2 linked regions of the Prosthecobacter debontii genome follow. The protein of the gene in region 1 interacts with the protein of each later gene in a pairwise test. Links are inferred from orthologs where the notes say so. Each region holds a gene or a part of one and is shown on either strand. Other genes may lie near its edges. The genes, in order: rplK and B5D61_RS17960.

Region 1 (3,272 bases):
TTTACGTTCTTTCCAAGGACGAAGGCGGCCGTCACACTCCTTTCTTCAACAACTATCGCCCACAGTTCTACTTCCGCACGACGGACGTGACTGGCAGCGTGACCCTTCCTGAAGGTGTTGAAATGGTGATGCCTGGTGACAACGTCTCGATCACCGTCGAGCTGATCACCCCGATCGCCATGGAGAAGACCATCCGCTTCGCTATCCGTGAGGGTGGCAAGACTGTGGGTGCCGGCCGTGTGGCTGACATCCTCGACTAATCTGCGTTTTTCGTTTCGCTTGTCGTGAAGCCGCTGTAGAATCTGGCGCACAGGTTTTACAGCGGCTCCTTCCTCCCCGAAGAAGCAAGCAGAACGGTTAACTTCGCAGTTGCAGGAAAATTCCCTTCAAACAGGTCAGTAGCTCAGCTGGTAGAGCAGCGGTCTCCAAAACCGCGTGTCGGGGGTTCGAATCCCTCCTGGCCTGCCATCCTGCACTTTGGTTAGAATATTCTTCAGTAAAGCCTGATTCACATGAGCCGCATCCGCACCTACCTTGGTGAAGTCTATATCGAACTCAAGAAAGCCAGTTGGCCTTGGGATTCCAAAGAAAAAGGTTTCGCTAAATACAAGGAGCTCATTGACTCCACCATCGTCGTCTTCATTGCGATGATTCTGCTCGGTGCCTTCGTGGCTTTCTTTGACACAGCTCTGCGTGGCGCTTTCGAGGCCATGGCAAAAGCGGTCGCTGGCTGATTACAGCCACCTTTCTTTTTTAATTTTTCCCCCACCGATTGACTATATGGGAGCTATCCCCGCCCCTCGCGATCAATGGTATGTGATCCATGTGCGCTCCGGCTTTGAGCAAAAAGTCCGGGACAGCATGTTGCGCCGTATCCAGACCGAAGAGATGGGGGACTACATTTATGAAGTGCTGGTGCCCACGGAACGCGTCTCCGAAGTGAAAAAGGGCAAGCGCTCCGAAACCAATCGGAAATTTTTCCCCGGCTACGTCATTGCCAACTGCTACCTGCTCAATGAGCACAATCAGCTGGTGGATAAGACTTGGTATTTCGTGAAGGAAACCGATGGCGTGCTGAACTTTGCCGGCACCAAGGACCACCCGATCCCCATGCGTCAGCGTGAAGTGGATGGCATGTTGGCCCAGGTCCGTGATAAGGATGAATCCGTGGTGCCAAAAATCGCCTTCTCCGTGGGAGATACCGTGCGTGTGGCAGACGGGCCTTTCGAAAGCCAAAACGGTATCATCGAAGAAATCGATCCTGAGCGCGGCGTGCTGCGTGTCTCTGTCAATATCTTCGGCCGCTCCACCCCCGTGGATCTGGAATACTGGCAGGTGGAAAAAGCCTAGTCCTGATGCCCTGGCTCCGTGCCAGCCTCTCTCCTCAATCTCAAGTAAGCGAACACAAAACATGGCCAAAGAAATCGTCAAACTCATCAAGCTCCAGATCAAGGCTGGTGCTGCCAACCCTGCTCCGCCCATCGGTCCTGCGCTCGGTCAGGCTGGCGTGAACATCATGGCATTCTGTAAGGAGTTCAACGCAGCCACCCAGAAGGCTGGCGGTGATGTCCTCCCAACCGTCATCACGGTTTACAAAGACAAGAGCTTCACCTTCATCACGAAGCAGCCTCCAGCGTCTAACATCCTGAAGAAGGTGGCGAACATCGCCTCCGGCTCCGGTGAAGCCGCCAAGAAGAAAGTGGCCAAGATCACCAAGGCCCAGCTTCTGGAAGCCACCAAAATGAAGATCGTGGACCTGAACACTCAGGACCTCGAGCGCGCCTCCCGCATCATGGCAGGCACCGCCCGCCAGATGGGCATCGACATCATCGACTAATTCAACCGCAGGAGAACGGAAGACCGCTCGCCAGCACTGCACACCACATGATAACACGAAGCAAAAGATACAAGAAAGCTGCCGAAATGGTTCCGGCAGGAAAGATCTTCTCACTCGAAGAAGCTGCCGAACTCGTGCGCAAATTCCCAGGCACGAAGTTCAACCAAACGGTGACTCTGTCCTTCCACATGGGTGTGGACCCGAAGAAGGGCGACCAGATGATCCGTGGCACTTGCCCGCTGCCTCATGGTTCTGGTAAAACGGTTCGCGTCGCCGTGTTCGCTGTCGGCGCAGCCGCTGAAGCCGCCAAGGCCGCCGGAGCTGAGTTGGTCGGTTTCGAAGATCTCATCGCCAAGGTGAAAGATGGTCAGATGGATTTCGATGTCGCCGTCGCCACCCCCGCTGCGATGAATGAAGTTCGTAAGCTCGGTAAGCAACTCGGACCTCGCGGTTTGATGCCTAACCCAAGAACAGGCACCGTGACCGACGACGTCGGTGGTGCTGTGAAGGCGGTGAAAGCCGGTCGTGTGGACTTCAAGCTGGATAAGAACGGCAACATCGCCGCCACCATCGGCAAAGTCGCTTTCGACGTCAGCGCCCTGGCTGAGAACGGCAATGCTTTGATCGACGCGATCGTCCGTGCTAAGCCTGCCACCGCTCGTGGTAAGTATGTGCACAGCATCACGCTGGCTGCGACGATGTCGCCCGCTCTGCGCATTGATGTCTCCAAGTATGTGAAACTGTAATCCCTGAGGAAGACAAGACACCTATGAAAGCTGAAAAGACACTCCTCATTGAAGACCTGCTGAGCCGGGTCAACTCCTCCCCGTTCCTCTTCGTCGTGGATTACACAGGTCTCACCGTGGACAAATTCGCTGAGCTGCGCAAGCGCTTGGCCCCCACCGGTGCTGAGATCCACGTCTTCAAAAACACTCTCGTGAAGAAGGCTGCTGAGCGCGCCGGTTATCCAGAGTCCCTTGCACCTTTCTTGACGGGCCAGAGCGCCTTCGTCACCGGTGCTCAGGACGTCTGCGCAGCTGCCAAGATCATGAAGAACTTCGCGGCTGAGTTCGAGAAGCCTAAGATCAAGGCTGGCGTCCTCGACGGCGCTCTTCTTGACGCGAACGGCATCAAGGCTCTGGCAGATCTGCCTTCCAAGGAAACCCTCCAGGCCCAGTTACTTGGCGTCCTTCAGGCACCTGCCTCCGCTCTGGTCCGCCTCCTCAACGAGCCTGCTGCCTCCCTGGCACGCGTGCTCAAGGCCAAGGCCGACGCCGCTGGCGAGTCCGCCGCTGCTTAATTCCCACCCCTTTGATCCGATGGCGGCTTCGGCCGCCTGAACATAACACCCAATGGTTCCTTGCCGGAGCGAAAGCTTTCTCTCTTAAACAACCTGGTGCTCCAGGAAACGGCGATACCGAAATACCCATATGGC
Region 2 (3,246 bases), on another replicon or contig:
TCAGGCTGCGGGCGACGAGCCAGCCTACGACGGCAGCGCCTACGTTGAGGATGAAAGTCTCCTTGGTAGCGTGCTGGAAGCCTAGAGCGCAGCCGCCCAAGACCAGCCATAAGCGCGTGCCGCCCTGAGAATACCGCCAGAAGCAGCCCAGAGTCAATGCGATGAGCAGCACCAGCAGCATCTCCATGATGAAGTAGCGGCTGTAGAAGACCATCATCGGCGACGACGCCATCAGCAGCATGGCGATGGCGGTGCCGTAGCGGCCGAGGGCATCGGCAAAGAGCAGGGTGACCAGCAGTAGAGCCATGCTGCACATGACGGTGACCATGCGCAGATTCGCCTCTGTCCAGGTGGTGGGATCACCCCAGCCTGCCAGCTTTGACCAGAGCAGGCTGACCTGATGCAGGGCGGGGCCGTGAAAGTCCTTCGGGTCATACGTGAAGTGCCCGGTATTCCAGGTCTCCGCCAGCTTCATTCCCAGGATGGCTTCATCCGTATGCATAGGGCGCAACTCCAGGCCCTGAAAGCGATAGGAGTAGGCCAGGCCTAGAGCCACGACGACCAGGATCAAAAAGGTAAGCAGGGAGAGAGTGACTTCTTTTCGGGGGGCCATTGCATTCTACCATGGCGGCTCCAGACGCTGGTGCCAGCAGGAAAATGATCCTATGCGCCACTTGACCCGCTAAAGACTCTCATCTCCGCATGAGTGAGACATGAACGTGAAAAACTTGAATTATCTGCTTGCACCTGTCGTATTCTGCTCCAGGATTCCGGCCCACCAAGAAAAGCGGGTGTAGCTCAGTGGTAGAGCACTTCCTTGCCAAGGAAGATGTCGCGCGTTCGAATCGCGTCACCCGCTCCAGCTTTTCAAAGGCGGGTGTAGCTCAGTGGTAGAGCACTTCCTTGCCAAGGAAGATGTCGCGCGTTCGAATCGCGTCACCCGCTCCAGCTTTCGAAAAGAAAAGGCTGGAGGGATTACTCAAAACATCGTTCCCACATTTCATGTTTGTCTGGTCCAAGCTATCCTCGGAAAAATGGAGCGATGCCTGGGAGGAAAGATTCGCCGGAAATCCGTCCCTGAACCTCGTTATCACCACCGTGCCTGGGCGCACCACGATCCGTGTTGAGGTCTATGCCGAGAAGCAGCGGGATGTGGATGCGGTGAAAAAGATGTTTGGCGGCACGGTCCGCGAAGTGAAGAACCGCAACTGGGCTGCGATGGCTCAGACCAATATGCCTCCCATCCAAGTGCGGGGTAAACTGGTGATCTGCTCTGCACGCACAGCGGCTGAGATGAAGAAGGCCAAGAAAGAGCACGTGGGTAAAGAAGTGATCGCCATCCCTGCCGATATGGCCTTTGGCACCGGTCACCATGCGACGACTGCCACCGTGTTGCGCATGCTGGTGGATGCGGCGGCCCCCTATCAAGGCCGCGCATGGAAGATGGCCGATCTCGGCTGCGGCAGTGGCATCCTGGCTATCGCCGCGATGAAACTAGGCGCGACGAAAGTCTGGGGCTGCGACTTTGATCCCAAGGCCGTAGAAGTTTCTCAAGAGAATGCCGAGCGCAATGACACACCGGGCATCCGCTTTACCGAAACCGATATTCTGGAATGGAAGGCGCGTGAACAATACGACATCGTCATCGCCAACATCTTTTACGACATTCTCGAGGCCGGGTTTCCTCAGATTGTTCGCGCGGTGCGGCCTGGAGGCACCTTGATGGTCTCGGGGATCTTAAAATCCCAGGCAGAGTCCTGTCTGGCGGTTGCGTCCCGCCTCGGCGTGACCTGGGACCGCGTCGTGACTCGCGGGAAATGGGTCTCCGCCTGCGGCACCGCCCCCCAAGCCTAGGGTTGATCCAGCGTGGCGACGATTTGCGGGTAGTCGGTCAATTGCACGAGTTGGATGCTATACCGAGCGGCGATGGCATCCGCCTCGGACTCGGGATAATCATCCCGGTAATAGACTTCTTTCACTCCATAAGCGCAGAGCATTTGCATGCAGCTGGTGCAGGGCTTTGTCGTGCAGGCGACCAACTTGACATTCCCTCGGGTGAAGAGGCTGCACAGGTTCACCTCGGCATGGAGCATGTATTTTCGGCGGACGTCACGATCGTTCCAAAACTCAGGTGAGGCGTTGTAACCCGGGGCGAGGCCGTTGTAGGCGGTGCCGATGACCCGGTTGTCAAAGTCGATGGCGACAGCGCCGACTTTCCGGAAAGGATCTTCAGAACGCAGGCTGGCCACGTGGGCGAGGGCCATGGCGTATTCGGGGATGGATAGGCGGGTTTTGTGACCTGGCATAGGGCTGATACACACCCTCGCGGCGGAAATCGTCAACGAAGAAGGCAAAAATCAAAACAATTGTGATAACTGTTCAAATGAGTGATTGACACGCTGTTCAAAAGAACTATTCCATGCGCCACGCAATTGAATTCTGCGTCACCCATGAACCAACTCCGACACACCAAAATCTCTCGTTTGTTCCGTCAGTTGAAGCACGTGATTCACGCCGATGAGGGGCCGCTGGTGCGGCGCAGAAACTTGCTTTCCAGCCGAGATGGGGATGTTCAGTTGGAGTTGGACTTCGGGGATGCTCGTGGGGCGTTGAGTCGTCGCCAATGGCTTATGCCTGAGGCTGATGAGGGGCTGAACGGTCCGGTGGAATGGATCCCATTGGGGCGCTAAAACGCGGCTTTGGACGACTCGGATTGGTATAAATGTGATTTTTGTGCCAATCCGTTCACTGTTCAGGTGCTTTTTAGGATGGACAACAGGCATCACAGTTGCTTTTATCGATTTTCATCGAATTGGAATTTTCTCCGATTCTCTGCGTTTTCTCTCCCCCAACCGTATGTTTGCACGATTAACCTCCCTCCGCCGCTCATCGCTGATCGCTCTTGCCTTAGGTGTTGTGCAGATGGCTGGTGTCTCTTCTGTCCTCGCTCAATACGGCGCTTCTCCCACACAGACAGGTTTGTTCTTCGACGATCTACGCGCCCGTCAAAAAGCGGAAAAAGCAGCCACCACAGGCACTCGCGATGGTGATGTGACCTATGACTATGACAGCGGCATCTATCGCTCCAACGAAGACTCCGCCATGGGCCAGCGCACGACTGACTATCAGACCGCGCGTGAATTGAGCCGTCCATCCGTCCGCAGTGGTAGCGCCGCTTATTCTGCCCGCACCGTGGGTGACTACACCAACTACGCTGGCCAATACACCTCTCCGACCGGCTTCTTC

The links.
Region 2: the proteins of rplK (region 1) and B5D61_RS17960 interact in binary tests that used the Escherichia coli proteins (3 or more experiments, as listed by UniProt). The link is inferred for Prosthecobacter debontii from one-to-one orthologs.

The regions. Positions count from the first base shown.
Region 1 is NZ_FUYE01000006.1:347,288-350,559, forward strand. Bases 171-3,124 are described here. They hold rplK (50S ribosomal protein L11), read left to right. Parts: upstream 171-1,411; coding sequence 1,412-1,837; downstream 1,838-3,124. Other genes in these bases: tuf (elongation factor Tu), read left to right, coding at 171-260; secE (preprotein translocase subunit SecE), read left to right, coding at 513-734; nusG (transcription termination/antitermination protein NusG), read left to right, coding at 781-1,350; rplA (50S ribosomal protein L1), read left to right, coding at 1,885-2,583; rplJ (50S ribosomal protein L10), read left to right, coding at 2,607-3,124. Also shown: more of tuf, read left to right, coding at 1-170; more of rplJ, read left to right, coding at 3,125-3,137; rplL (50S ribosomal protein L7/L12), read left to right, coding at 3,268-3,272. UniProt on the Escherichia coli protein: Forms part of the ribosomal stalk which helps the ribosome interact with GTP-bound translation factors.
Region 2 is NZ_FUYE01000013.1:146,038-149,283, forward strand. Bases 1-2,928 are described here. They hold B5D61_RS17960 (50S ribosomal protein L11 methyltransferase), read left to right. Parts: upstream 1-1,002; coding sequence 1,003-1,854; downstream 1,855-2,928. Other genes in these bases: B5D61_RS17945 (flippase activity-associated protein Agl23), read right to left, coding at 1-613; B5D61_RS17965 (cytidine/deoxycytidylate deaminase family protein), read right to left, coding at 1,851-2,264; B5D61_RS17970 (hypothetical protein), read left to right, coding at 2,451-2,690; B5D61_RS17975 (porin family protein), read left to right, coding at 2,857-2,928. Also shown: more of B5D61_RS17975, read left to right, coding at 2,929-3,246. UniProt on the Escherichia coli protein: Methylates ribosomal protein L11.